2 linked regions of the Blastopirellula marina genome follow. Each later gene encodes a partner of the first gene's protein in a complex. Links are inferred from orthologs where the notes say so. Each region holds a gene or a part of one and is shown in the gene's direction. Other genes may lie near its edges. The genes, in order: hisH and hisF.

Region 1 (12,521 bases):
AGAGAATCGCCAGCGGATCGCCGACACTTGCTATACCGTTTGGCTGACCGCTTCACCAAAGGAAATTGCCCGGCGACTATCTGGCGATGCATCGACCCAAGCTCGTCGTCCTAGTTTGACCGGTAAATCGACACTGGAAGAAATCGAAGAAGTCTTGACGAAGCGTATTCCGCTTTACCGGCAATGTGCTGACCTGACGATCGATACCCAACGCAAGTCGCCTAAAGAGGTGTCTCGTGCGATCTTGGACCAACTCCCGTTGCCTTTAGCGAAGAAAGAACAGTAACGTGGCCTGGTGGGAGAATCTTGTCGCACTGTGGATTGGAATTCCGCTCAATGTGCGATTGGTAATACTGTTTGTGTTCGGTGCGATCGTGGCCGGGCAACTCAACCGGGCCATCTATCGCTGGACGTGGGTTCCCAAGAATTATGATCCGTGGAGTAAGCCTCATCCGGATGTCCCGCCGCGGAACCTTTTCGATAAGGTGCCAATCTTTGGCTGGCTTGGGTTGTCGCGGGAAAGCAAGGTTCACGGCACCGTGCATTGGTTGCAGCCGCTGCTGATTGAGCTGGGCTGCGGATTCTTCTTTGCCTGGTATTACCACTGGGTGATCTCCGGCAAACTCGTTCCCATCACGGTAAATGTTCCGCTGGGGGAAGCGGCGCTGCATGCGATCTACGTGCAGCACATCGTATTGATCTCGTTTATGGTGATTGCCACCTTTGTCGACTTTGATTCGCGAACGATCCCCGACTACGTCACTGTTCCAGGCTTTCTGGTCGCGTTGATCTTCTGTTCGCTCGTTCCTTTTGTGGGACTGCCGATGCCAGATGGTCCGCCCTTTTTTGGGTTGTCGCAGCCTGGCGCGAAGTTGGATGCGATTCCGCTACATGCAGCGGCGCTCAGTAAGTGGCCGGAAACTTGGAATGGAAGTTCCGCACTCGCGGTCGGTCTGGTGCTGGCGTTTGGTTGGTGGTTTGCCCTATGTCCGAAATTGATTTGGATTCGGGGCGGAACGACCAAGTTCTTCCGCTACCTGGTGGCCAGCTTCATTCGTTATTCGCTGAACTGGTTCTACCTCGGGATGCTGGTACTGCTGATTGCATTCGTCTCGGCTGCCTGGCTGTGGGGTGGTGAAGCGGTTTGGCAATCAGTCTTCAGTGCCCTGCTCGGAATGGCCTTCGCCGGATTGTTGATCTGGCTGGTCCGCTTCTTTGCCAGCCTGGCGATGGGGCAAGAAGCGATGGGCTTTGGCGACGTTACGCTCATGTGCATGATCGGCGCGTATATCGGCTGGCAGCCGGTGATGGTGATCTTCTTCATGGCACCGTTCATCGCCTGCGTGTTTGCGATCGTGAACTACTTGCTGACTGGCGATGCGTATCTCGCTTACGGACCCTACCTGTGCATCGGCACGCTCCTCACGATGATTTTCTGGGGCGGGCTGTGGCAGCAGTATGGGCCACTGTTGGGACTGGGACCTTGGCTGCCGGCCTTGTTCCTGGCGTTGCCGGTAGTGCTGGGGGGCATGCTGACGGCGTGGGTTTGGATCAAGTTCACGTTCATCTATCCGGATAAAGCATAGTCCGCAGAATCGTTACAGGCGGACCGTTAACGGTGAGCTATCCTTGCTGCAAGGACCCCACCCATGCTTTGGCCACAAACCATCGACAACTTGAAGGATGCCACCGATCTTGTTCGGCGACGCCGCTACGGCGTTATCCGAGTGGAATCGGGCACATTCCACTCGTTAACGCTGCGTCCCTGGCCGAAGCTGATTTCCCGCCTGGAGATCGAAACGCTGGGACGCTGGAAGCATAGCCGGGGTGGGGATCACGTTCGGTTGTATTACAACTTCCCACTCAGCTCGCCTGGCTTTCTGACCTTGGCCTACATCGAGTCAACGCAGCAGACGACTTGGAAGACCTTACGCCGCAGCCTGGAAGTGTTGGACTGGGTGGCCCAGGTCCGTGGGGCGAATGCCAGCGTGTGCGAGCTTTCCAACGAGAAGATCAGCACGCGGCTGATGGGCCGCCTAGGATGGGAACCCCACTGCGAGCAGTTGGCTGGTCGGCACTTCATCAAACGCTTCTATGGCCAGTATCCGCGGCATGCGTGGCTGCCGGTCCCGACTGAGACGCTAGGGAATTTCCGGAGAGACGTCCGATCTCTTGATCTGGCCGCGACTTTCGCGGATAGCGAGCACGAAATCGATCTTGTCGATGATAGGGTGGGTTGTTAATATCCGCCGCAATTCCTGATTTTGTCTCAAGTTTACCCGGCCCTTAGTCGACACGGCCTGCCATGTTTCGTCTTTGCTGTTTCACCTTGGTCTCGCTAGCACTTGCTGGCCTGGGCTGCAATCAAAACGCAGCCTGGCGGCAACAGCAAGTCCTTGCGCAGCAGCAAACCCAGGCCCAGATCGCCGAGTTCGAACGCCGTGCTTCCGGGTTGGATGCCTCGAACCAGGACCTGCACTCGCAGCTGGCTCAAGCCCAGCAGCAGCAAAGGATCCTACAGGACGAACTCTCGCTCGTTCGCCGCCAACTGAACGACACGACCAGCCAACTGGCACAGTCGCAGGAACTGGCCAAAGAACAGCAGCAAAAAGTTCAGACGATGATGGCTTCAACCCAATACCGTGGCGGTGCGGTGATTCGGCCGAATAACAGCCTGACTTCCGAACTGAGCAAGATTCAGATCCCCGGCGTCACGGCCCGCCAGGACGGCGACGTGATTCGTATCGAAATCCCCGCCGACGCGTTGTTCCAAACGGGAACCAATTCACTGATTCCCAACTCCGACAACATCCTCTCGCAGCTGACCGGTATCCTGCAACGCGACTTCCCCCAGAACAAGATTGGCATCGAAGGGCATACCGACAATCAACCGGTAATGCCCCCATACACGTCCAGCCATCAGTTGTCGGCCAGTATGGCCCAAACGGTCTTCGATCAGCTCACCTCGCGTTACCGCATGAACCCCGACCGACTGGTGGTCGTGGGGCATGGTGCGAACCATCCGGTCGTTTCCAATGCTACCCCGGCTGGGCAGCATAAGAATCGCCGCGTCGACCTGGTGATCTATCCCCAGTCAGACAACTAGGTTTCCCCCGGGGAACCCCTTCTACCGCCTAACCTGTCAGGCCAAAACGAACTACAATGGGGCTCCTGGACGAACTTTCGTCCTTTGGTTGTGTCCACTGCGGGGATGCTGTTTCCTTGCCGTGTGTCTGTCGTTGATTTGCCTCGAATAGTGAACTTGCTCGCCTGATGATCACGATCGTCGACTACCAGATGGGTAACCTGCGGAGTGTCCAAAAAGCCTTTGAAAAGACAGGGCATGCCGCACATATCACCAGCGATCCGAAAGAGATCGCCGCGGCAACCAAGCTTGTTTTGCCAGGGGTCGGGGCGTGTGGTGACGCGGTCGACGAGATCCGCCGCCGAGATCTGGAAGGGCCAATTAAGGACCAAATCGAAGCCGGCACCCCGTTTCTTGGGATTTGCCTGGGCCTGCAGATGTTGTTTGATGTTAGCTACGAAGGGGGCGAGCACGAAGGCCTGGGGATTCTGCCCGGTAAGGTCGTGAAGTTCGAGCTGCCCCATGGCTATAAAGTCCCCCATATGGGTTGGAATCAGGCTCACTTCGTCCACCGGCCACCCATTTTTGAAGGGATCGACGAGGGGACGAATTTCTACTTTGTTCACTCGTATTATGTCGTTCCAGAAAACGACGATGTCGTGGCGATTACCGCCGATTACGGCGGCCCGTTTTGCGCTGCCGTCTGGAAAGACAATCTCTACGCCACGCAGTTCCACCCGGAAAAGAGCCAACAGGCCGGGCTGACCGTATTGCACAACTTTGCCCAGTTGGCGTAGATATCCCCCGCATTAACTTGATCTAGTGGCAAGATTTTCCTTGCTGATTCTTAACCGTTGTGAGATATTGCCAGGACGCCGAAGGGTTCGGCCGTTCGGCGGAGAAAGGGACCCACGATGCAAATTTGGCCGGCCATTGATCTTCTCGGTGGCAAATGCGTGCGACTCCAACAAGGAGACTACAACCGCGAAACGGTCTACGGGGACGACCCGGCTGAAATGGCGAAACGATGGGTCGAAGAAGGAGCCGATTGCCTCCATCTGGTCGACTTGGATGGGGCCAAGGACGGAAGTCTGAAAAACCGCGAAGCGATCGCTGCGATCGTGGCTGCTGTCGACATCCCCTGTGAAGTGGGCGGCGGAATTCGCGACGAGAAGACCATCCAGGAACTTCTCGATCTCGGACTGGCCCGCCTGGTGATCGGCACCAAGGCCCTGCGTGAGCCCGATTGGTTTGCCGCCATGTGCGAGAAATTCCCGGAAAAGCTGGTTGTCGGAATCGATGCCAAAGAAGGCATGGTCGCTACCGATGGCTGGCTCGAGGTGAGCACCACCTCGGCAATTGACTTGGCCAAAACGTTTGAGCATCTGCCGATCGCGGCCATTATCTATACGGACATCGCCACCGACGGCATGCTGGCCGGTCCCAATGTCGAAGCGATGCAGGCCATGAAAGAGGCCGTCAAACTGCCGGTCGTCGCATCTGGTGGTGTTACCTCGGTCGAAGACGTCAAGAACCTGACGGTCGCCGGACTGGATGGTGCGATCGTGGGACGTGCTTTGTACGAAGGCCGTTTATCCGTACGCGAGGCGGTCGAGGCCGCCGGCGGTGTGAGGTAACCAAATAAGTCCTATGCCCGAGCGTGATCTGACTTCTGAATCGGTCGTCCCAAGCTCGGGCACATCTTGGGGACTTCGTTTCAGCCTGGGCGCGATGATGGTGATCGTCGCCCTGTTCGCTGGGGTGTTTGGTTATCTTTCTTATTTCCGTTCGGCCAAGTGCCTAATGGTTTATTCGGTCACCACGCTACCTGCCCAGGATGTCGATGGCCTGGGGCTCGACTTCCATCCGATCGACGATTCTCCGTACCAATGGGCGTTTGATTCCGACGATGCTGTAGCCCAGCTAGTTCACCTGAAGAATAATGCCGAGAGACCTCTTTACGACAAGCAGTTAACGGTCGCCTATTGGCCGCGTCAAGCCGACACCTACACCTATATTCGTCCGGTGGCGATTAACACCGAGACAAGTCCTCATCCAGACTTCGCGAGTGGCGAGTTCGCAGGCTTCTGGGGCGTACGAAAAGTTGGCGGTCAATTGGTGTTTCGCGTCGAAGGTCATACTGCGCATCGCCAGCCCAAAGTAGCTGGCTTCGACGAAGATCAGTATGGGCGTTTCGACGAGGTAGCCGGGAATCTGTTTTATGAAGGTGAGTTTCCGGTATCCGGACTTATTTTCGCCGCCCCCGTAGGAGACGATCAGATTCACCTTTTCCTGATTCAAGCCGAAGAAGTGAGTGCAAAGGAACCGTTCGTTCATCGGCCGGGGCCTATCGATTCATTGGAGAAGCAAACCGAAATAACATCCAAGCAACAAGATCCACAACCGGAAGCAGATAACAACGACGAATAACACTAAGAAGCCATCAACAAATCACCCCACGGAGAAGAGGTTCCCCGTGGTACTCCCCATGTGGGAAAAGCCCTTTACTCGTGTCTAATCCCAAAGCACGAAAGGAGTTTAGTTATGGCAAGTTTTGCAACCGAGACCGTCCGCGATATTGTCTTATGCGGTCATGGTTCGACTGGGAAGACGAGCCTGATCGACCGCCTACTTGAGATAACGCACGCGGTGGACGGAACACACAGTGTGGACGACGGAACGAGTGTCTGCGATTTCGAGCCGGAGGAAAAGGCTCACCATCTTTCCATTGAGGCGACTCTCGCCCACTTTCAACATCAGGGACTTCGCTTCAACGTAATCGATGCTCCCGGCTACCCCGATTTCATTGGCCATACGATCTCGGCCATGCGCGGAGCCGACACCGCGATGATTGTGATCGACGCCCACGCTGGCATCGCCGTCAACACGCGGCGAGTCTTTCAGGAGGCTGAAAAGGCCGGTATCGGCCGGATGATTGTGGTTAACAAGATCGATACCGAGCATCTCGACTTTGCTACTTTGATGCAGTCGATCCGCGATACGTTCGGCCAGGCCTGTGTGCCGATTAACTTTCCTCGGTTAGAAAGCGGCGCGATCGTCGGTGTGGTCGATATTTTCGACGAAAAGGCCGATACCTCCAACGCCCCGATCGACCCAGCCATCTACAAAGAGTCGCTCGTCGAAGCGGCGATTGAAGCAGACGAAGTGTGGATGGAACGCTACTTCGAAGGAGAAGTCCCCACCAACGAAGATTTGAAGACCCTCATCCCCAAAGCAGTCGCCAACGGAACGCTGATTCCGATCGTCTGCTGCAGTATCAAGAAGGCCGTGGGGATTTCCGAACTGCTCGACGCGATGGCGCTTTGTTCGCTTCCTCCATCCATGGTGCACCGCAAAGCCAAGAGTGGTGATGGCTCGGAGATCGAACTGTTGGGCGATCCCAACGGCCCGCTCGCGGCCCAGGTATTTCAAACCCGGATCGATCCTTTCGTTCAGAAGCTGAGCTACATCCGCGTGTACAACGGAACGCTTCGCAAAGATATGACCCTGCCTGGCAGCAATGGCCGTAAGGGGCTACGAATCGGTCAGCTACTCGACGTGCAGGCCAACCACCTCGAACCGATCGATCAAGCGGGACCAGGCGATATTGTCGCCGTCGCGAAGATGGAGCAGTTACATACCGGCACCAATGAAGGAGAGTTGGAACTGCCTATTATCGAGTTCCCCCAACCAATGGTCGGCGTGGCGATTCGTCCTAAGAGCCGCAACGACGAAGCGAAGCTCAGTATGGCCCTGCATAAGCTGGTCGAAGAGGATCCGACGATCCAGATCGAACACGATCAGGAAACGCACGAACTAGTGCTGCGGGGGATGAGCGAACTTCATTTGGCATTGATCCAAGAGAAGCTGGCTCGCCGCGATCATCTGGAGATTGAAACATACGAACCGCGAATTCCGTTCCGTGAATCGATCACCTATCCGGCACATGGTTCCTATCGCCATAAGAAACAGTCTGGCGGTAGAGGGCAGTTCGGCGAGGTGCATATCCGCATTCAACCTCTTCCTCAAGGAACCGACATCGCGACGTTCGCTACCAAGGATAACTTCCCCAGTATGAAGCATGCCCATTACTTCGAGGCAATGAATTTCCTGTGGGTCGATTCGATCGTGGGGGCTTCGATTCCTGGTAACTTCATGCCGGCGGTCGAGAAGGGCCTGTTGGATCGGGTGCACAAAGGGGTTCTGGCTGGCTATCCGCTGCAAGACCTGTGCGTCGAAGTCCATTACGGGAAGCACCATCCGGTCGATAGCTCGGAAACGGCGTTCCGGATAGCGGCCTCGGCGGCGCTGCGCGAAGTTTGCAAGCAAGCTGGCCCGCAGATGCTGGAGCCGATGGTCGACATGCACGTTACGGTTCCGATTGACTGTGTTGGCGACGTCTACAGTGACATGGCGACGCGGCGAGGTCAGATCTCAGGCACCCAGGAAGCCGGGGCGAACATGCAAACGGTGGTTTGTGTCGTTCCCTTGGCCGAGACTACTTCGTATGCCCGGTCCCTTTCCAGTCTGACCGGAGGGCAGGGGAGCTACAGTATGAGCTTCTCGCACTACGCCCCGTTGCCATCCCATTTGCAGGATAAGCATCGTCAGCATATCGAAGAGGAGGACGAGAGCTGACCCGAAATTCCCGAAGCTGATCCTTCCGTGTGCTTGCCCTCGCTTTTAAGTTTGCGAAAATACGAAAGCGAGGGCATCTTTATTGATTGTTCGCATAAGGGTCAATTTAACTGCCTATCACGTCGAAAACATTGGTGACCTAATTGTCAGGCCGGGCATCCAAAAGCCATTAACCCTGTGGAAAAGTCCATGCAACCGGCAAACTTGAACCGAACCATGCATCTGCTGGCAACCTGTTACTGTCGAACCTGTCTCTGTTGTTGCTAACCCCAACGCATGCTGGCACCTGCTGCCACGACAGACCTGTTCCATCCGTAACAACTCTCTCCGTCGGTTCAAAATAGAAGGATATTCGCCATGGCCTCTGATGCACGTCTGAAAGAAGATCTTCCGACGCTGACCGATCGCATCGTCAGCACGTACAAGCAGATCGGCAAGATCAATCACCTTGGCCATTGCCCCCTGCCGAATTACGAAGTCGTAATCTCGATTTTGGAAGACATGAAGGAGATTCTGTACCCCGGCTACCAGCGCCGCGAGGGTCTGCACATGGGGAACATCACCTATCATGTGGGCGACCTGATCGATGGCTTGCACGATAAGCTAACCACGCAAATTGCTCGCGCCTTGCGGCACGACGAGCGAGTCAACGGCAAGCCGGATACTTGCAACCCATTGGAAGAGACCGACTACGAAGCCAAAGGCCAGGCCATGGCCATCGAGTTTCTGAATCGGATTCCCGATCTGCGTGAGATCCTGGCCACCGATGTACAAGCAGCCTACGACGGCGACCCGGCCTGCACCAATCTGGATGAAGTGATCTTCTGCTACCCAGGCCTTGAAGCGATCACCGTTTATCGCGTTGCCAACTTGCTGTACCGACTGGGCGTACCGTTCATCCCGCGCATGATGACCGAGTGGGCTCACAAGCAGACTGGGATCGATATTCACCCCGGTGCGACCATTGGAAGTTTCTTCTTCATCGATCACGGTACTGGCGTGGTGATTGGCCAGACCTGCGAGATCGGCAAGCACGTCAAGCTGTACCAGGGCGTGACGCTCGGTGCTCTTTCGTTCGATACCGACAACGAAGGCAACATCGTCCGTGGCATGAAGCGTCATCCCACAATCGAAGATCACGTGGTGATATACGCCAATGCGACGGTACTCGGCGGACGCACGGTCGTCGGCAATCATAGCGTGATTGGTTCCAGTGTGTGGCTTACCAGAAGTGTCGACCCCAACACGACGGTACTGCTGGAAAAGCCTCGCCTGCGTCTGCGATCGGAAGCGGTGGAAGAACTTCAACCGGAACTCAACTTCCAGATCTAAGAGAGCCGCTTGAAAGCAGCCAGGCCAAACTTGGCTGCCAACAAGATGACCAGTGCCAGCCAACTGAGGCCGGACACAATCGCTCCGATAACAAACGATCGGGGCCAATAGGTCAGCGTAACCTGCGTATCGCCTGCTTCGACTGGAACGGCCATCAGGATGCGGTTGGCACGGAAGACGGGAACGCCGGTTCGCTGGATCCCTTGGGCATCTGTGATTGTGCACTGCCAGCCAGGGTCGAAGTATTCGCGAAAGATAACCCAGCCATTCTGAGTGCCGGCCAGGGTCAACTTCATCTTCCCCGCACTTGTTCGGTGTAGCGTCGTGTTGACACTTGCTGTTCTCGGTGCTGGTGGTCGCTTGAGTCGGTTTTCCGAGGAAGCTTCCAGGATGACAGGAAAACGGTTGGCCAAGTCCCACTTGTAGGTAGATGGCCAATTGCCTGCATTGGCTCTCTTGATTACTCGGAATTTGTCGCTGCTGCTTAACACCCCCAAGAGTTGCCGGGTCTCTTCGAGACTTTGCTGCGGAGCTAATGGATCAATCGGAGCGTGCCAGTCGATATCGGCTTGCCACCATGCTTCCTCCCAGGGACTGCGGGTGGTTGGCCAGCCGATGCCATGTATGTCCTGCACGAATTTCATCAGAGTCTTGTCAGCCCGGGCGAGTGACCAGACTGTTTCGTAGTCTCTGGGAGTAATACTCACCACTGAAGGTGCAAAGCGTACCGTGTCCAAAAGGTGAAATCTTGGAAAGTCGTTCTGCCGATCAATCTTGAGCCCGGCGATCATTCGATCGTCGGAACTGTGCTCGGCGAACTCCGTTGGGTAATGGTTTTCGGTGCGATCGAAGAAATTCGTTGGTTCAAAGTCACGCTTTTCCAGCGGCAGCGATGTCATGTCGAATCCGTTCGTATTCCAAAGATCTTCCGAGGCCGTCGGAGCAACCCAGGCATTGCCGACTGCTAGTTCCCCGGTCGCGACGATGAGCACCAACGCGACAGCGAGCCGTCGCGGCAAGACGTGCAAGCCGACGATGCCGATTATCAAAGCGACTGCGGCTGAGATCAGTCCGACCGACATCTGCGAGATTCCGGCGGGCGCATCAAGCGGTCCGAATAAGATGTCGTTGGGCACACGGGGAAGCGTTGAGCCTAGCGACGTGGAGGTCAGCCAAACAATGCCACCGACAACAATTAGTATCGAACTCGTACCGATGGTTACACCCAGCAGGCATTTCCCAGCCCGCAGTTGGTCGAGCCCTCTGCCAGCAAGCAGCGGCATGGCGAACGCTAGAAAGATCCACCACTTCGCCGGATAACGAAACTGGGCGTACCTCGGCACGATCATGTTCAACAGCCAATACAAGCCGCCAAAGGGCGAACCAATCGGCAGGCTATCACCGTCCCATCCCAGGCCGTAGCCAATTTCTAAAATCAGCCAACCGATGCCATACCACCCAAGACTGGCTATCAGGCCGAACAAGCCGATCGCTATCAGCCAGCGGTCGACCCGCCGCGACGGCCGGTTCCAAATCGCGTAGGCAGCGAGAAACATGGCCAGCATGCCCATGAACAGCGAGGCAAACCAAATGCGACCTTCAGCCGGAATCGCCCTTACCCAGCGTTCGTTTTTTGGATACATCTTCCCGCTGAAATTGGCAACAAATACGCCAGGCCAGTTCCAGGGACCGATACTGAAATCGTAGCTATGCCGCGCGTGCGTGTTGGGTTTGGGGTTTCCCAGCAACGCATTGAAGCGATCTTTTTCCTCGGAGCCTATGCCGCGAGCAAGTTCATACATGCTACGTGGCTGATCGGTGGTTGCTCGCAGGCTGCGTTTGGCCCATTCGCTCGTCGGGAGAATCTGTATCGCCGACAAGCCAGCGGCAAGCAATGCACAACCAACCAGGGCTCCCACTCGAAATGCCCGCCACTGAAGCCAGGCCTTCCAACTGGGAAGTCTTCGCCAAGGTAAGACGCACAAAAAGGCCCCCATGGCCAGCATCATCATCGTATGAAAGGCCAACTGAGGATCCCCCCCCAGAATCATCATGGTGAGCGCCAGGGCCAGGGCAATCCCCGGCAGCAGGGCAGGGCGGCGGGCAAGCATCCAGCCGCTGGCCAGCGCAAACGGAAGCCAACTCGCCCCGACCAGGAAGATAATATTCGCATGGTACGAAAGGACTGGGCCGCCAAACGTGTAGGTGATCGCTGCCAGAACCGCGCCCCATACCGAGCATCGCCAGGTGCGAGCCGCCCAGAACATGCCGCCGTAGGACAGGGCAAAGTGCATGACCACATACATACGCAGGCCAAAATTGAAGCCCAGCGGCGTCAGCAGCAGCAGCTTGCCGGGATAGAAGACACTGGGCGTGGCATCAGCCGCCAGCGGCATGCCGATTCCATCGAAAGGAGACCACAGGGGGACTTCGCCTGCTTTCCACTGGCGTGTCACTTCATGAAACAGCGGATAATAGAAATGGGCCGCGTCTCGAAAGAGGAACTGTTCCTGGTAAGCAAATGCTTTGCCGAAGAAGAAGGTCGCCAGAAAGAGAAAGGGCAACCAAATGCCCACGAAGGTTCGCAGACGGTGGAGCGAATCGGGGCGGACCGGGGATGATACGGAGTTGTGGTTCACGCCTCCGATGCTAATAGGCAGCCGCGTGGTTGGCAACTTGTTCCGGGAAGAACTCAGTTGGTTGCCAACAGTCGCTCGTACAGCTCTCGCAGTTCGTCTTTCAGTAGATCACAGCGCGCCGAGATGACCACGGAAGGGTCGTTGCTGGTGGCAATCGCCGTTCGGCTTTGGCGCAGCGACTCGAGCACGTCGTCCTCGTAAGGCATGAGCGATATCGACTCATTTCCAAGGATAGGAGCAATCGGTTGCATCAAACCTACTCTTCCGATTCACGGGGTTATGCCGAGTCAGGCTGACCGGCGAAGTGCTTCAGTGAATGTTCTACCGTCGACTCGCGAGCGAATGTCGTGAAGCAATCGGTGAACGGTCTCGATGCCGTCCTGGGCTTGGCCATCGGTTGCCACCCAAGGCAAGTCAACCGGTGAAGTTTTCGATTGGGGCAACTCTGACGATTGAGCCACCGAGTTGGCCGATTTCTGAAAGTGGAATTCGTAAGGACCGCAGCGAATGCGATCTCCATCCTCCAGTTGCTTGATGACCATGTCCTCGGCATTCACCGTGAGGATGGGTTCGGCCACCAGGCACCGCAAACGATATCCGTCGTGAGTACGGAGGATGTAGGCGTAAAGTTCAGGGAACTGCTCATCACCGAGGACCAGATCGCAATCACCGGCAGACCCCAAGGTAAAAACGGGGACTTCGATTTCACGCTCGCGCTGATTTACCTGGCCGCGGGCAATCCGCAACGAGGCACCTGACCGGCGACCTTGGCCGGCTTGGCTTGGTTTCGAGTTTCCAAGCTGTGAATCTGGACGCATTCTGACTCT
Region 2 (15,925 bases), on another replicon or contig:
TGGTGTACACGACAATTTGGTTACCGTGCCAAGGTTCGATGGTGGCGATGTACCGATCTCCATTTGCCAAACGCCCCACTTTCACTTCGCTGGCACCCCGGCTGGGGCTCGATTCTTGGTCTCCGCTACCCAACTGCGACTTCTGCCAGGTACCGTCTTCCTGAAGCTCGTGCAAGAAGACTCCCTCGTAGCTGGCCGAGATGATATCGGTCTTGCCGTTGCCGGTGAAATCGATCGGCAGGAAGTTATGCATCACGTGTAGAGAGTTATCGATCATGTGCAGCGGCCACTCGTCGGTGGTTGGATTCTTAGGTATCTCTAGTGCGATCAGCCGCACGCCACTTTCGGCGAAGTGAGGGCCGGTGGTACCAGGGCCGAACAGAGGGCCAATGATCAGCTCAGGCTTCTCGTCGCCGATGACGTTGGCAAAGCGGATGCGATGCGTGCTGTGCTCGTTGCGGATGGGATAGACGTTCCAGTGATCACCCTTGGCGTCTGCCGAGGTGATCCACTGGATGGTGCCACGCTGCGTCTTGCCGCCACCCCAGCCGGCCGCCACGGCGAAGTCGAGCTGGCCGTCGCCGTTGATATCAGCCGGCGCGAAGGCCACGTTGTCAGCGTTGGTCTGGCCAGGGCCCAGGATTTCGTGCTCGGTCCAACTGGGGTTTTCCAGCCAGACGATCCGCTCTTGGTCGACGATGCAGATGTCGAGCTTGTCGTCCCCGTTCATATCGAGCAAACGGACGGCGTATCCCACGCCAAGCTTCGTTTTCAGCTCTTCCGGCTCAAACGAAAGCCCATCGGCCAGAAGGGGGCAGGGGAGTAGCAGCAGGATCGTCAGCAGGGCGGGCAGCATTCGCATGGGGAGCACCTTCAAGGGAAAGAGGGAAGATGCTCTCGATTATCAGCGAAATAGCACGCCGAAACAAACAGGCGTTACGCCAAAAGCTTTTCTACCCGCGAGACCAACTGCAGCGTCAGGCCCCAGGGATCGCGGAGGAAGCAGACCAGGTCGCCGTTGGGCTGAGTGTTGATAGGCCCTTCTTCCTTGGCCCCGGCTTCGATCAGCCGCGTACGATCCTGCTCGATGTCTTCACTGGCAAATGCCAAGTGAAAATGAGCCGGCGGTACCAGGGACTGATCTGGCACATCGAACTGATCGTTGAAGTAAAGCTCGATCAGCATCTGCCCCCCGTCATCAGCCAGAAAGTGGGCATACGGCGGCTTGTTGCTTCCCCGCTGAATGGTCATCCCCAAGTGAACGACATACCAGCGAGCAACAGCGATCGGGTCGGCAACCTGGAGTGCGAAGTGTTCGATTTTCATGGGGGAGTGGCTCAGGGTCTATCAATGAGTTCAGAATCGGGTCCGTGCTTCGAGCTGCTGTCGCACGTCTTGTGGGTAATGGCCCAGTTTTTCGCGATAGGTCTGCAGGACCTGGTTTGCGCGAGGGTGTTCCCAATAAAGATACCAGCCGATAGGCACCGTCGCGAAGAGCCCCGCCATGACGATTCCGGCAATGTAGCTAATAAACTCCTCGTGCTTAACGTCGGCGAACGTGAAGATCGGTTGTCCATTCTGTGAGAGTTCGACGATCACTTTGTCATCGATCAGTGCCGTGACGAAGTCCCCTTGTTGGAGGTTTTTCTCTTTGGCTTTTTGACGCAGATCGACGTCGCCAGGCAGGTAGAGAGAGACCTCTTGCTTGTTATAGATGGCGACGAGCATGCGATCTCCGTGTTCGAAACGGAGGACCTGGAGTTCCGCTTCTACCAGCCCTTGTCGCGAAGGTTCCGGCAAAGGGGTAAATAGCGAGAAAGCAATATTGGCGAGGCATGCCAGGGAGAAGAGAAGAAATAAGGGGAGCACACCTCGATGGATGGCTTTCTGCTGCTCTTCCCAGGAAGCTTGCATGAACACGATCTCGCGACATCGCTGGCACAGTTCTTGAAAGTGCTTGTCTGGAAAACGCTCGAGCGTGCGCTGACGCTGACGATATTTGATCACGCGATGACAGATTTCGCAGTAATACTGCTCGTCTTCCGGAATTCTTTTGCGGCGGCGGTGGCCGGTAAAGAAATAAAGGAGCGTGGCGATACCCAGGAGGGTGAACGTTGCACCATAATATGCGGAACTCGAAATGAGTTGGCGTTCCAAGAGCCCTGAGGCAATGGTGATGATCGCGATGGCCATCCCACAAACAAGAAACCAGTGGATGATAGAGATCAGCGGCGCGCGATCAATCCAGCTATCGCTCGTATCAGTTTTGCGTGGTTTTCGCTTGGGTTTTGGGGACATTGCTTCGTTGTTCGATGAGTGCCGAGTTCAACTTGCTGGCTCATGTGATAACGGCTCCAATCCGACGAAGCAATAAAAAAAGCGTCGCTGCTCAGTTAAGCAGCGACGCTCTTCGTGTTTTAGATTCTGCCTGCGGAATTAACGCCGCGCCGCTTCGTGCTTCAGCGGCAGCCAGGCACCATCTTGCTGGCTGCTGGCAACGCACTGTTGGATGAAGTACATCCCTTCGACGCCGTCGTGGATGTTCGGGTAAACGGTGTCCTTCTTCTCGAAGTCCTTACCCAGAGCACGCAGGGCCATGGCATCGAATGCGGCGCGGTAGATGTTCGCGAACGCTTCGAAGAACCCTTCGGGATGACCACCGGGGATGCGGCAAGCGGCATCGCCCATCGGGGTCATGAATGGGGCACCGGGGTTGCGAGTGTAGATCTTGTGAGGTTCGCCGTTCTGGCGGAAGATCATTTCGTTCGGGTTTTCCTGACGCCACTGGATGGCGGCCTTGGTGCCGTCGATTTCGATCGCCAGGTCGTTCTCACGGCCGTGGCTGATCTGCGAGGCGGTCAGCGTGCAGAGGGCACCGTTTTCGTAACGAATCACCGTGGTACCGTAGTCGTCCAGGGTGCGGCCGTTGACGAAGGTGGCCAGGTTCGTGCTGACCTTATCGGGCAGCAGGCCGGTCATGTAGCGGCCGAGGTTGTAGGCGTGGGTACCGATGTCGCCGTAGGCACCGGCCGCACCACTCTTGGCTGGGTCGCTACGCCAGGCAGCTTGCTTTTGATCGGTGTCTTCCAGCTTTTCTCGCAGCCAGCCTTGGATGTACTGCACGCGAATGGCGTTGATCTCGCCCAGATCACCACGCAGGATCATCTCGCGAGCCTGGCGAATGAGCGGATAGCCGGTGTAGTTGTGCGTGACCGCGAAGACGGCACCTGACTTCTGCACGACTTCGTACAGTTCTTCGGCTTCGGCCAGGGTCAGCGTCATGGGCTTGTCGCACATGACATTGAAGCCAGCTTCCAGAGCGGCCTTAGCCACGGGGAAGTGCATGTGGTTGGGGGTGGCGACCGAAACGAAGTCGATCCGCTTGTCCTCTGGTAGGGCGTTTTCCTTATCCAGCATCTCTTGGTAGCTGGTGTAGGCGCGCTCTTCCGGGATGTCGTAATCGGCAGCAGAAGCTTTGGCTCGTTCGGGGTTCGAGCTGAGTGCTCCGGCGACCAGTGTGGCGCGGTTATCGAGGACGGCTGCGGTGGCATGGACACGTCCGATGAACGAGCCGGAACCGCCACCGACCAAAGCCATTCGCAATTTACGATTCAGATCACCGTTGGTAGCCATGGGGCGAATCTCCTCAGAGAATTAAGACAGGCAAAGCTTGGGGATTGTTTCAACAGGGAACGCTTGTTTTAGCACACCTAGGGGGGCGTGTCAGTCAGGCGTATATCCTCGCTCACTTTCGAAGGCGTCTCGAACTTGGGGGGCATGGATGAGTAACACTCCCCAAATCGCTAACCCAAGTGGGATAATCAAAAGAGTTGCGGGGTTGGAACAAGGGATTAGAGCCAAAACCATGCCAGTGCGTGCCGTGGAGTAATTCCTGAGCGTTCGGGCCTCATTCAAGGCAATGATCGTCAGGATTTGAAGAACAAATACCGTAATCATGCCTGCGAGAGATCCCACTTGTTCGGGATTACCCATGCCGATATCGTCCAACGCGATGACATTAGCGCCGATGCTCAGCAGGCTAGGTATCAGCATGATTAATGAGAGGAGCATCAAGATCGTAGCCAAAAGTGAAACGGTCGATGCTTGGCTGGGTATGGACTTATGCTTATTTGGGGCAGGTTGCTTTGGCAGCACGGCCGTTGCTGGAGCAGAAGCTGGCAGGTCAGGCTGGTCGGCAAAGGGGTTGATCGAAGGCTGTTGGGTTGGTTGATCCCAGCGCGACTCGGTCTTGCCGACAATGCCCAGCGGGTCATCATCCACCAGCGGAGCAAATTCGGACTCCTTAGGCACCTCTGTCATTGTCGACAGCTTGGGGCTGCCACTGAAGGGGATTTGGACGATCGAATAGCAGTTCGGACAGCGCGTCTTTTTGCCTTCCGAGCCGTCGGGAACGCAGATAGACCGCCGACAGGTTTCGCAGTGAAAGCTGATCGGCATCGCGGGGCTTTCTCAAATAGGTAAGGGCTTAGCTAGGGCAGGCGAAACGCGGCTTTGACGGAATCATCGTTCATCATCACGATACCCCAGATGCCAAAAAACATCCCGATAAAACAGCCGCAACCTCCGCCGAAGGGGGTCAACGCCAGAATAAAGCCTGTCATTACTAACGCATAGTTGCGGACGTAAAACGCACGTATCATGGCCACGATGCACAATAGGCTCAAGAGAAATGGCAGGCCAAACATGATGAATAGCGCAATGCTGGCCCCAACGATCTCAGGCGTGTCTTTGAGCTCGCCGCCGTCTTGAATCTCGACAATCGTAGCGATGGCCCACACGGCCAGCAAAAGCAGTCCCATGCCGTTGCATAACAAAACGCCAATCGCAGGCCCCATGAGCTTCGAACGGGCTTCGGCACGCGAGGCTGGCCGCTGGGCATAAGAAGATGAATGGGCAGGGGACGAATAAGGGTTGCTCGACGGAGGACCGAACGGATCGGGGGCATCGCCGAAGGGATTACTGGATGCTGGGGCAGGCGTCGACTCGGGAGTCAGGTCGTCCCAGAGCGATTCCTGCTTGGGGGGCTGCTGGGCTGGAGGAGGGGTTGCCGGTGTCGGCGACGATCCAAATGTGTTCTTATCGGGAATGACCTGTACCTGTTGGCACTTGGGGCACTTGGTCTTTTTGCCTTCAGTGCCATCAGGCACGCGAACCGTTTGGTGGCAATTCGAGCAGGGAAAGTCGATCGACATGATTAGGCACCTGATCGGTCTAGGGTAATTTCAACGTGGTATGCAGATGTGCCGATGACTGGCTAGGAATTGAATTGACGCTGGACGCTATTGTCGGACAGAACCATCATTCCCCAGATACTAATAGGAAGGGAAAGCGGAAACAAACACGAGCACGGAAGTAAGGTGATAATGAAGCCGGCCCAGGCCAGGCCGTAGCTCTTGAGGTCGCGGGCCTGCATCAGCCCGAAACTGGCAAACCCCAACAGGCCAATCGCGAAGCCAAAGCCGATCGCATACATGGCCAATTGGATCACCACATCCGTGCCGCGGGCCCCCTCGCCGATGATACCGATCGCCGAGATGACCAACGTCACCAGGTTCGAGGCGATCCCCAGTCCTGCTAGAATCAGGCAGATGAGAGCCGGCGTTTGAATCTTCTCCATGGCCTCCATATGCTCGGAACTGACCTTCACCGCATCTTCGCCATAGGTGGGGGCGTAGGGGTTTTCGGCTTCGTTAGAATCAAAGTCACTGAAAGAGCTTTTCGCCGGTTTGGTAGGCTCGGGCTTGGTTGGTTGAAAGGCGTCTCGCACGCTTGGACGACGCGGCGGTTCCACTTCTGCCGGAGAGTCCTTGAGTTGCAATTCGTCCGATTCGGATGGCACCGGCTGAATCGCACTGCACTTGGGGCACTTGGTTCGCTTCCCTTCGGCTCCGTCCGGGACGCGAATTCTATGTTTGCAAACGGCGCAATCGAAGTCGATCGGCATCGTGGATGACTTTCTCAACGCAGAAGGACGTAACGAAAAGGTTGGCCGGAAAGGGCCGGTCCTTAGTCTATTCCAAATCGAGTCCCTGCTCTAGCTTACGACGCGACTTTTACCCATCGTGGTGGGCAGTTCGGGGCATTCGCGATAGAGTAAGCAATAGCCGACCCTGTAAAGCAGTAACAATCAGTCAAGCAGACACGGATGGATAACCTGTCAATCGAGGACGTTCTGGGCCCCCAGGGGTTGATCGCTCGTCGATTAAAGCAATACGAAGAACGCCCCGAGCAAATGGCCATGGCCCAGGCCGTGGGCAAGGCCCTGGCCAAAAGCCGCCACCTGGTGGTCGAGGCCGGCACCGGCGTCGGCAAGAGCTTTGCCTACCTGGTGCCGTCGATCCTGTGGGCTTGTGGGCAGCAGGGGAGCGGCGAAAAGTCTCGCCGGGTGGTGATCTCGACCCACACGATCAGCTTGCAGGAGCAGTTACTGGAAAAGGATATCCCGCTGATCAACGCGGCGATTCCTTTAGAGTTCACGGCCGTGCTAGCCAAAGGACGCGGCAACTACGTGAGCCTCCGCCGGCTGGGGGCCGCTTCACTGCGAAGTGCCAGCTTGTTTGACAAAGACGAAGAGACCGCTCAGCTTCGCACGCTGAAAGATTGGTCGAAGAAGACAGGCGACGGCTCGCTGAGCGACTTGGACTTTCGCCCGGCGATTCGGGTCTGGGACGAAATCGCCAGCGACAGCGGCAACTGCCTGGGACGCAAGTGCCCGACGTACGACGACTGCTTCTATTACCGGGCTCGCCGCCGGATGCAGAACGCCCAGCTGCTGATCGTGAACCACGCGTTGTTCTTCAGCGATCTGGCCCTGCGGAGAGGGGGCGTCAGTTTGTTGCCGTCATACGATGCGGTAATCTTCGATGAAGCCCACACGCTGGAAGGTGTCGCCGGCGATCACCTGGGGATGTCGGTCACGTCGACACAGATCGACTTCGCCCTGAACAAGCTGTTCAACGAACGCACCCAGAAAGGTCTGCTGGTTCACCACGAGTGCACCGATGCGATGAACCAAGTGGTTCATACCCGCTATCGTGCACAGCAGTTTTTCAATGAACTGGATAGCTGGCTGGAAGAAAACCCTGGTGGCAACGGCCGCGTAACGGTGCCTGAGCTGATCCCCAACGTCCTATCGCCAGCACTGGCTAAGCTGGCCCAGATGGTGAAATCGGAAGGGGATCGTTTTGAAGAGGAAGGAACCCGGCAAGACTTTCATTCGCTGTCGGACCGGATCTTCTTGATGGGGGACTCGATCGAAGCATGGCGCATGCAGAAGATGGATCATACCGTCTACTGGGTCGAGAGCAGCCAGCAGCGAGGTCCTTACCGCCGCGTGAAGCTATTTGCGACGCCCATCGAAGTAGGGCCAGTGCTGCGGGAAGAGCTGTTTCAAAAGGTGGATAGCGTCATCCTGACCAGCGCGACGCTGTCGTCTTCACCAGATCAAGGCTTCGATTTCTTTAAAGAACGCATCGGTATTACGCGGAACGACGAGGTCACCTCGGGCAGTCCGTTCGATTACAAGAAGAACGTCAAGCTGGTGCTGGTTAAAGGAATGCCAGACCCGAGCAACCGACGCGACTACGACCAGGCCCTGGCCGACATGGTGAAGCGGTACGTCGAGCAAACCCAGGGGCACGCGTTCGTGCTGTTCACCAGCTACGACATGTTGCGTAATTGTGCCTCGCGCGTGAGCCGCTGGATGAGCCGGAACGGGTACACCCTTTTCAGCCAGTCCGACGGCATGCCTCGCGGGCAGATGGTGCAGAAGTTCAAAGAGACGCCAGGCTCCGTACTGTTCGGGACTGATAGCTTTTGGCAGGGGGTCGACGTGCCTGGGGACGCCCTGCAAAACGTGATCATCACCAAGCTGCCGTTTAGCGTGCCGGATCATCCGCTGCTGCAGGCTCGGCTGAATCAAATCAAAGAACGTGGCGGCCAGCCGTTCTCGGAGTACCAACTGCCCGAGGCGATCATCAAGCTGCGGCAAGGATTCGGCCGATTGATTCGCGGGCACTCGGATAAGGGGATCGTGGTTATTCTTGACCCAAGAGTGCAGACGAAGGGATATGGCCGGGCCTTTTTGAAGGCGCTGCCCGAGTGTCACCTGGTGGAAGATAGCTTCGCCCAGGCAGGCTCGGCGGGGCCGACTTGGGATGACTCTATCTAAGTCTCAGGCTTCAGATTCCCGCCAGCCAAACCGTAATGTAGTAGACCGGAAGCGATGCCATCAATCCAGTGAGCGTGATTGCCAAAGCGGGAGTTCTAATCGACCATTTCTTTCGCTTGACAAACGGGTCGCTCAGGAGATTGATCGTAACCAGCAGTCCCGCGAGCGAGAGAAAGCTCAAGCAGTTCGCGAAAACTCCGGCCATACCCAAGGCAAATGCCGCCGCATTCGAGAGCCCTGCGTCGGTTACACGGCTACCGGTCGTGTCATACACAACGATGCTCATACCAAGCATCGTGATGAACCACATCGCTTCCCAATCGGGGCCAAACCCGTTTCGACGACACAAGGGCTTGAATGTCATGACTGCTTGTTCTCTAGCCACAAGGCAATTCTGAAGAAAACCATCACAACGGTTGCAAACGCTATCCAGAACAGGGCGACCGGGACCAAACCCAGCAGAATGGATAGCCACCAGCTAAAACCAAGATCCTGCAATCTCTTTACCGTGGGAAGGAGTAGCCCAAGGGAAAGTCCTAAGACAGCGATGGTTACGAGGAATTCGCTGTCGGCGAATCCGGAAGTAGGTTGACGGGGTTGGATCATGGTAACTCGTGCAAAGAGGAGCCTCTCAATTCGATCTTCGGCTTCCTATCGGTTGAGGTCAACGATTTGGCCTGATCCAAACGGAGATGTTAAAAGCTAGCCGAAAACCATTCCACACTCAGGTGGGGTTAGTTGACCCTGACTCCTGTCCCGCTTACAGTAGATTTGCCTTTCTACGGACCCTTTTCTGGGTTCGGTTTAGTTTATGCAACCCTTTCTGAAAGCTGCGGTTAGCATCGATGTTGGCCAGCCGTGTCATTCCGTGTTTGGACGTCAACCAAGGGCGTGTCGTTAAAGGAACGAACTTCGTTCAGCTGCGCGACGCTGGTGACCCGGTTGAAGTTGCTGCGCGCTACGAGCGTGAGGGAGCCGACGAGTTGGTGTTTTTGGACATCACGGCCAGCCACGAAGAACGCGACATCATCCTGGATGTGGTGCGTCGGACGGCCGAAGAGGTGTTCATGCCGCTAACGGTTGGGGGTGGCATCCGAACGATGGAAGATATTCGCTCGCTACTGAATGCTGGGGCCGATAAGGTCTCGATCAATTCAGCGGCTTGCAAAGATCCGGAGTTCGTCCGCCAAGCGGCCAAGCGATTTGGCAGCCAGTGCATTGTGGTGAACATCGACCCCAAACGTGTGCAGAAAGATGGCCAGGAAGTGTGGGAAGTCCACATTAACGGTGGCCGCAAGCCCACCGGCTTAGAGGCAGTCAGCTGGGCGAAGAAGGTCGAAGAACTGGGTGCCGGCGAGATCGTGCTGACGAGTATGGATCGGGACGGAACTAAAGATGGCTACGATCTGGAAGTCACCCGAGCGGTCAGCGAGGCGGTAACGATCCCAGTGGTGGCCAGCGGTGGGGCGGGGCACCCCGAGCATTTGGCCGATGCCATCCTCGAAGGCAAAGCCGATGCTGCGCTGGCAGCGAGCATTTTTCACTTCGGCCAGTTTACAATTCATGAGACAAAAGAATTGATGCGCGACCGGGGAATTTGTGTGAGGCTTTGATTTCACGCCCGCCGCGAATCAAAATGAGGGGCTTGTCCTCGAACTTTTCAGGAACTGAGGTAGAAGAGTCATGGCAGAGATCGATAAAGCGATAGCTGAGAAGTTTCTCTCAGGGGACAAAGAGTACGAAGTCGACAAGATCTTCCGCGCCCTGGTGAAGCTGGAAGGTTCTGACTTGCACATGAAGGTGGGCCGTCCGCCGATCGTCCGTGTCAATGGTACGCTGAAGACCCTCAACCGTGGGCCGATTGACGCGGAAGAAATGCTGCGGCTCTTGTGGCCGCTGCTGGATGAACGCAATACGCGAATCTTCAAAGAAAATGGCGGTGCCGACTTTGCCCACGTGGTGGACGTCGATGGCGAGAAGTGGCGATTCCGTGTGAACATGTTCACCCAACTGGGCAACGTCGGGCTGGTTGCTCGTCGTATTAACAACTGGATTCCCAACTTTGAAGGGCTGAATATTCCCCCAGTGATGGAAGAACTGTGTAAGTTCGACCAGGGAATGGTTCTGCTGGCCGGGGTGACGGGTTCCGGTAAATCAACGACGATCGCGTCGATGCTCAACTGGATCAACCGGCACTACTCCAAGCACATTTTGACGCTGGAAGACCCGATCGAATTTGTCTACACCGAAGACAAGTGCCTGATCAATCAGCGCGAGATCGGACAGGATGTGAAGGACTTCGAGATTGCCATGGCGCATGCCGTGCGTGAAGACCCCGACATCATCCTGATTGGTGAAATGCGTGATCAGGAAACGTTCCTCACGGCTATTCACGCGGCGGAAACGGGTCACTTGGTGTTCGGAACGATCCACGCCTCGAGTGCCTCCAGCACGATTGGTCGTATTCTCGACTTGTTCCCCGAAGAAATGCATGGCTCGATTCGTAGTGCCATCGCGTTCAATATGAAGGGGATCGTTGCGCAGAAACTTCTCAAGTCGATCAAGCCGGGCGTGGGCCGTGTGCCGACGGTCGAGATCATGACGATGAATCCAACCGTCCAGAAGTTGATTCTGGAAGGGAAGGATAGCAAGCTACCCGATGCGATTCGTATCGGTAAAGACGACGGTATGCAAGACTTCACGATGAGCCTCAAGTCGTTGATCGATAAAGAACTGATCGATCGCGAAACCGCTTTCGCCGTAGCACCAAACGTCGAAGCGCTGAAGATGGCACTCAAAGGCATCAATGTGGCACAACCTGGGATGGTTTAATGCGAAGAATCGCTTTTTTGATTTTGGCCCTTTTGTTTGTTGGCCTGGCTACTGCTTCGCTGGGATTCGAGTCTCCGTTGCTCGCTCAAGATGAAGGAGCGGCTGCACCGGTTCCGGCCGCTGCGCCGGCGGCTCCCGCTGCAACTCCCGCGGTGGCAACGAATCCCACAGATGAGGGTTTTTTCGTTAACCCGTTTCTGCTGTTGCTGGTCATCTTCTTGTTTTGCGCGTGGGTCTACTCGACCGACTGGATCGGACAAGACTGCCCCGAGCGGAAGCTGCCGCAGGGAACATGGGTGACGATGAATGTCTTTGCCTTCGGCCTGACGTACTGGCTGTTTTGCGCTGCGATTCCTTATTTTGCCGGGTTCCTGCTGGCAATTCTGGCATGGGCCATTCCCCTGGGGATGTACATCAAGACGCGCAATAACCTGTTGGATCCGCACGAACGCGTGATGACGAAAGATCATATCCGCTACGTGATGGGAACATGGTCAGGCGGTAAGGTCAAACGGGAACTGAAAGAGGCCTGGGACCAGGGTCCTGCTATTCAGATCGCGGCAATGGGTGGCGACCCGGCCAAGAACACCGAGAACCTGTACACGGCTCGTAAGATGCCGGATGCCTACGTCTGGGTGAAAGAGCTGATCTACGAAATGATCGCGCGTCGTGCGTCCAAAGTGATGATGGACTACACCAAGGAAACCGTCGCGATGCGGTACCTGATCGATGGGGTGTGGCTTGCCGGGGAAAACCGCGATCGAGAATCGAGCGACCAGATGCTGGCGGTCTTGAAGGTAATCTGTAACTTGAACCCCAACGAGCGGCGCGCGCGTCAATCGGGCGAGTTCGAGATTAAGTACGATGTCAAAAAGAAGGTGCTGTGCTCGCTGAACTCGCAAGGGACACAAACCGGCGAACGAGCGATTCTCGCTGTTCCTGCTGTGACCGCCAAACTAGAGACGTTTGAAGATCTGGGGATGCGGGAAGGTATGATTCAGGAGGTCAAGGGACTGATGGGAGCCCCGAACGGCCTGTTCGTCTTTACTGCCCGCCCTGAAGGAGGCTTTACCACTTTGTGGCACACCGGCTTGTCTTCGACCGACCGCCTGATGCGTGACTTCGCGGGGATCGAGTTGAAGAACAGTCGCGAGCCGGAAGTTATGAACATCGCTCTGAAGTATTACGATCCCGACGCAGGTGAAGCGCCCGAAGCTGTGTTGACGTCGGTGATCCGCAATCAGCCGGATGCGTTGTTCGTTCGTCGTATCGACAGTCCGGAAGTATTCGGCATATTGCTGGATCAAGCGAACTCGAAACGCATGTGCTTCACGACGGTAAATGCGAAGGACGATTGTGCCGAGGCAGTCTTGCGGCTTCTTTCGCTGAAAGTTCCCGCTGACGAATACGCAAGTGCACTCAACGGCGTGTTGTATACACGCCTGTGTCGCAGGTTGTGTAAGGGATGCCGCGAAGAATTTCAGCCTAGCGCGGCCCTGCTCAAGCGGTTGGGAATCCCGCCGAGCAAGGTGGACAAACTCTATAAGACACCGACGCCTCCGGGACCGGATGATCCGAAGAAACCACCATGCGAGCATTGTGGCGGCATTGGCTACTACGGAAGAGTCGGCATATTTGAATTGATGAAGGTCGACGATGGCATTCGTCGCGCTATAACGAAAACGCCCAAGCTGGAAGCGATTCGAGCTGCTTCCAAGCAAGCCGGCAACAAGACGCTTCAAGAGGAAGCGATTCGGCTGGTGGCGACCGGGGTGACTTCGATCGAAGAAATCAGTCGTGTGCTTAAAGAGTAGTTTGCCGCTCTCACTTGTTTCGATTTATTGCTGTTTGATTGCCTTCATTGTTGTTACTCGTATCCAGGACTTTTGACTGTGTACTTTTTTGTCTTTACTGTCGTCCTGTTGTTGGCACTGTTCGCGGTATTTTGGAACCAATGTTTCTGGACCAATTTCCTTAATTGCCAGATGGTGGTTTTGTGCAGCGTGATCGCCGTTAACATCGCGCCGGTCTCAGCGGCGAAACTTAACGAAAGGGCACCGGAATGGAGCGGGTTCACGGAATTCATTTTCATGTGGTTCTTGTTCTGGTGCTTTTATGGCTCGCTGAGAAAGTACGTGAACTGGCTGTCGAAATACCCGGTACGTTTCGGTAAGAAAGTCGATCACATCTTCGATTGGGTTGGCTGCGGCATGATTACGATCGTCATGTACTGCTGGATTAGCTTTACCCTGTTTGCTTCTCCGGTTGGGGATCCTAATTTCGTCAACATGATGAATGGCCCCAGCCCCCCATCGCTTGCCGGCAGTACGTATGGTTATGTCGTCTTTCAGCTTCCTTCGAATTTGGGGATGCCTGGAAAGCGATTCAACATGGTCGAGTTCGCCACCACTCGGCTGAAACGTGCCCAGGCTGAAGCGGATCGGTAAGTCGTAGTTGTCGTTTATTGCTCCCTAGAATTTAAGTTTTCGTTCACGTATGACTGATACCGCCAACCACGCTTCGAGTGCTGGATTTTCCGCTGAAAACGAAGACCTGCTTGAATATCGAGAGTTAAGCCGTCTCGCGATTGGCGGGATGGTGCTGGGTGTCTTTTCGGTGCTCGCCATTTTTACGTCGGTGCTGTGGATTATCCCGATATTGGCCATCATTCTGTCGTTGGTGGCCTATTACAAAATCAGTAAGTCAGACGTGCTGACCGGTAAAGGGATGGCACTGATCGGCATGGCCTTGGCAGCCATCTGGTTGGGGATTGGAGTTACACAAGGAAAAGTCCGTGATCGCGTGATGATGAATACCTCGCGCGAAATGGCCAAAAGCTGGCTCGATCTGCTGTTGGAAAAGAAGACGATGGAAGCCCACCAGCTGACGCGGCGTTCAAACAGTCGCCAGCCAGCAACGGTCTCGCTGGAAGGCTATTACCAGACCGATGAAATGGCCCGCGAAGATCTCATCTCCTTTGAAACGCAAGACGCCTTAAAGGCCGTGCGTGAATGGGAAGGCGGACCGCTCGCAGCGAAGTTCGACCACGACGTCTCGACCAGCGTCTACGAAGGGGTCGACTACGGACGCCACGCGTTTCAAATATTCGACAAAGAGTCAGGCAAACCGCTGTGGGATGTCCAGGTGCTCATGAAACGTGAGCGTGGCTACGGCGAAGCGCAAGACGAATTCTTCTGGATCGCCGATTCTATCTCACTGGAAAAAACCTACCCGGACGCTCGCTAACCGATCGCGTCTTGAACGCTGGCTTTCATTTTGTCGAGACCTTCCTTGGCGACTTCCAGGGCGTCTCGCTTCCAGTACTCGGGATTGAATAATTCCAGCGAGAAGACGCCAGCGAATCCATTGCCCACCAAGGTTTGGATCATGGTCTTCAGGGGAGCGATACCATCGCCTGGGAAGACGCGGGCACTGTCGTTAATCTGTTCGCGTGGCGGCTGGGCGGGATAGTCGTTCATGTGAAACACGGGAATCACGTTGCCGCTGATCGCTTTGAGTCCGCTGAAGTCGGAACCACCTTTGTAGATGTGATACACGTCTGGCATCATGCACGCGTCAGGATGATTGGCTTCGACGACAACCATGGCCACTTCCCCCAGGCGGTTCAGATTCGTCGAGAATCCCCATAGCTCCAGTTCGGGAACGACGCCTGCTTGCCGGCCGACTTCCAGCAAGGCGTGATACCGTTTGGCGACTTCCAACAGGTCCAACTTCGGTCCGTTGGTGGCACCGGCCGGAGGAGCCGCGATACGGGTTCCTCCAATCTGAGCGACTAGGTCCATATCGCGTTTGGCGTGTTCCAGACCTGCGGCGCGTTTCTCTGGGTCGTCGACAATCCACTGGGCGAAACCAATCGCGCTTTCAACCTTCAGGCCAGAATCGGCTATGCGTTTGCCCAGGTCATGGAGGCTTTTGCCTGAGTCTTTGTACTCTTGAATCTTCGAGATCCATGGCTCGATGCCGTCGTAGCCTGCCTTGGCGGCGATGTCGACTTCCTGCTCGATGTTCAGCTTCTGGCCGCGGATCGTACTGGTGTTGAAGCAGTAGCGAATCGCCGGCTTGGTCTTCTGGGCTGCGGCCAGGGCAGGAGATGTGCCTGCGGCGAGTCCCATGCAGCCAAGGGCCGTAGCGCCCGAGAGAGAAAGCATTTGACGACGATCCAATAGCGCGCTCATGAGCCAGTATCCTTAGGTGGGAATTTCTTCGCAGGTCGCTTTATTGTGGTTGGGTGGCACACGACATGCAACGGCGGAGATAGGGATCTTCGCCGAGAAAGCGGCATGGTGAGTGAGTTCTACGTGAGTTATGATGCCACTGACCAAATCGTGGGGATCAAATGAGGTTGGTGGCTGCTTGCGGCCATTCTAGGGGACGTTGAAAGAAACACCATGTGGGAAGCACTGATCGCGGTCATCGCCCTGGCCGCCATGGAAATCGTTCTGGGCATCGACAATATTGTCTTCATTGCGATCGTGTCGGCGCGACTTCCGCAAGAGCAACGTCCTAATGCCCGCCGCGTGGGGTTAATGGCCGCGCTGATCATGCGCATTCTGTTGTTGTTCACCATTTCGTGGGTGATGCAGGCAAAAGAGCCGTTCTTCCACTGGAGTTGGATCTTTGGCGATCTCGAGTTCTTCCATCATCACGAAGAACTTGAAGGGGTTTCAGTGAAAGACATGATCCTCTTCTTTGGTGGCTTATTTCTGATCTGGAAGAGTGTGTTCGAGATTCACGAGAAGCTCGAGCATGATCCACATAGTGAAGAGGGGCAGAAGAGGCCCCCGGCAACGTTTTCCGGTGTCATCTTTCAGATCATGGCGCTAGACGTAATCTTTTCGCTCGATTCGGTGATTACTGCCGTAGGGATGGTGAAAGAAACGG

The links.
Region 2: the proteins of hisH (region 1) and hisF are in contact, whole or in part, in a crystal structure (PDB 6RU0), measured with the Thermotoga maritima proteins. The link is inferred for Blastopirellula marina from one-to-one orthologs. Residues at the interface, in WP_004080484.1 of Thermotoga maritima: Asn15, Arg18, Arg22, Arg117, Leu118, Pro119, His120, Met121, Gly122, Trp123, Asn124, Asn134, Gly135, Tyr136, Tyr138, Val140, Tyr158, Glu180, Lys181, Ser182, Ser183, Lys184, Ile185; in WP_004080486.1 of Thermotoga maritima: Met1, Leu2, Ala3, Arg5, Ser40, Glu41, Asp45, Glu46, Ala70, Glu71, Ile73, Asp74, Ile75, Pro76, Phe77, Asp98, Lys99, Ser122, Gln123, Glu161, Thr195, Leu196, Asn247, Arg249, Glu251.

The regions. Positions count from the first base shown.
Region 1 is NZ_PUIA01000042.1:77,835-90,355, forward strand. Bases 2,169-5,077 are described here. They hold hisH (imidazole glycerol phosphate synthase subunit HisH), read left to right. Parts: upstream 2,169-3,273; coding sequence 3,274-3,882; downstream 3,883-5,077. Other genes in these bases: C5Y96_RS15500 (hypothetical protein), read left to right, coding at 2,169-2,243; C5Y96_RS15505 (flagellar motor protein MotB), read left to right, coding at 2,306-3,106; hisA (1-(5-phosphoribosyl)-5-[(5-phosphoribosylamino)methylideneamino]imidazole-4-carboxamide isomerase), read left to right, coding at 4,000-4,722; C5Y96_RS15520 (hypothetical protein), read left to right, coding at 4,736-5,077. Outside these bases: C5Y96_RS15490 (shikimate kinase), read left to right, coding at 1-286; C5Y96_RS15495 (prepilin peptidase), read left to right, coding at 288-1,586; more of C5Y96_RS15500, read left to right, coding at 1,650-2,168; more of C5Y96_RS15520, read left to right, coding at 5,078-5,515; C5Y96_RS15525 (elongation factor G), read left to right, coding at 5,630-7,723; C5Y96_RS15530 (serine O-acetyltransferase), read left to right, coding at 8,081-9,055; C5Y96_RS15535 (hypothetical protein), read right to left, coding at 9,052-11,694; C5Y96_RS27395 (hypothetical protein), read right to left, coding at 11,748-11,900; C5Y96_RS15545 (FHA domain-containing protein), read right to left, coding at 11,982-12,512. UniProt on the Escherichia coli protein: IGPS catalyzes the conversion of PRFAR and glutamine to IGP, AICAR and glutamate. The HisH subunit catalyzes the hydrolysis of glutamine to glutamate and ammonia as part of the synthesis of IGP and AICAR.
Region 2 is NZ_PUIA01000017.1:144,596-160,520, reverse strand. Bases 8,057-10,920 are described here. They hold hisF (imidazole glycerol phosphate synthase subunit HisF), read left to right. Parts: upstream 8,057-9,036; coding sequence 9,037-9,804; downstream 9,805-10,920. Other genes in these bases: C5Y96_RS06555 (type IV pilus twitching motility protein PilT), read left to right, coding at 9,875-10,920; C5Y96_RS06570 (hypothetical protein), read right to left, coding at 8,202-8,555; C5Y96_RS06575 (ATP-dependent DNA helicase), read left to right, coding at 8,057-8,191. Also shown: C5Y96_RS06610 (FG-GAP repeat domain-containing protein), read right to left, coding at 1-862; C5Y96_RS06605 (VOC family protein), read right to left, coding at 937-1,326; C5Y96_RS06600 (hypothetical protein), read right to left, coding at 1,357-2,298; C5Y96_RS06595 (Gfo/Idh/MocA family protein), read right to left, coding at 2,437-3,633; C5Y96_RS06590 (hypothetical protein), read right to left, coding at 3,724-4,458; C5Y96_RS06585 (hypothetical protein), read right to left, coding at 4,491-5,213; C5Y96_RS06580 (hypothetical protein), read right to left, coding at 5,276-5,965; more of C5Y96_RS06575, read left to right, coding at 6,167-8,056; more of C5Y96_RS06555, read left to right, coding at 10,921-11,023; C5Y96_RS06550 (GspE/PulE family protein), read left to right, coding at 11,023-12,837; C5Y96_RS06540 (hypothetical protein), read left to right, coding at 13,114-13,470; C5Y96_RS06535 (DUF4190 domain-containing protein), read left to right, coding at 13,520-14,269; C5Y96_RS06530 (sugar phosphate isomerase/epimerase family protein), read right to left, coding at 14,266-15,219; C5Y96_RS06525 (TerC family protein), read left to right, coding at 15,433-15,925.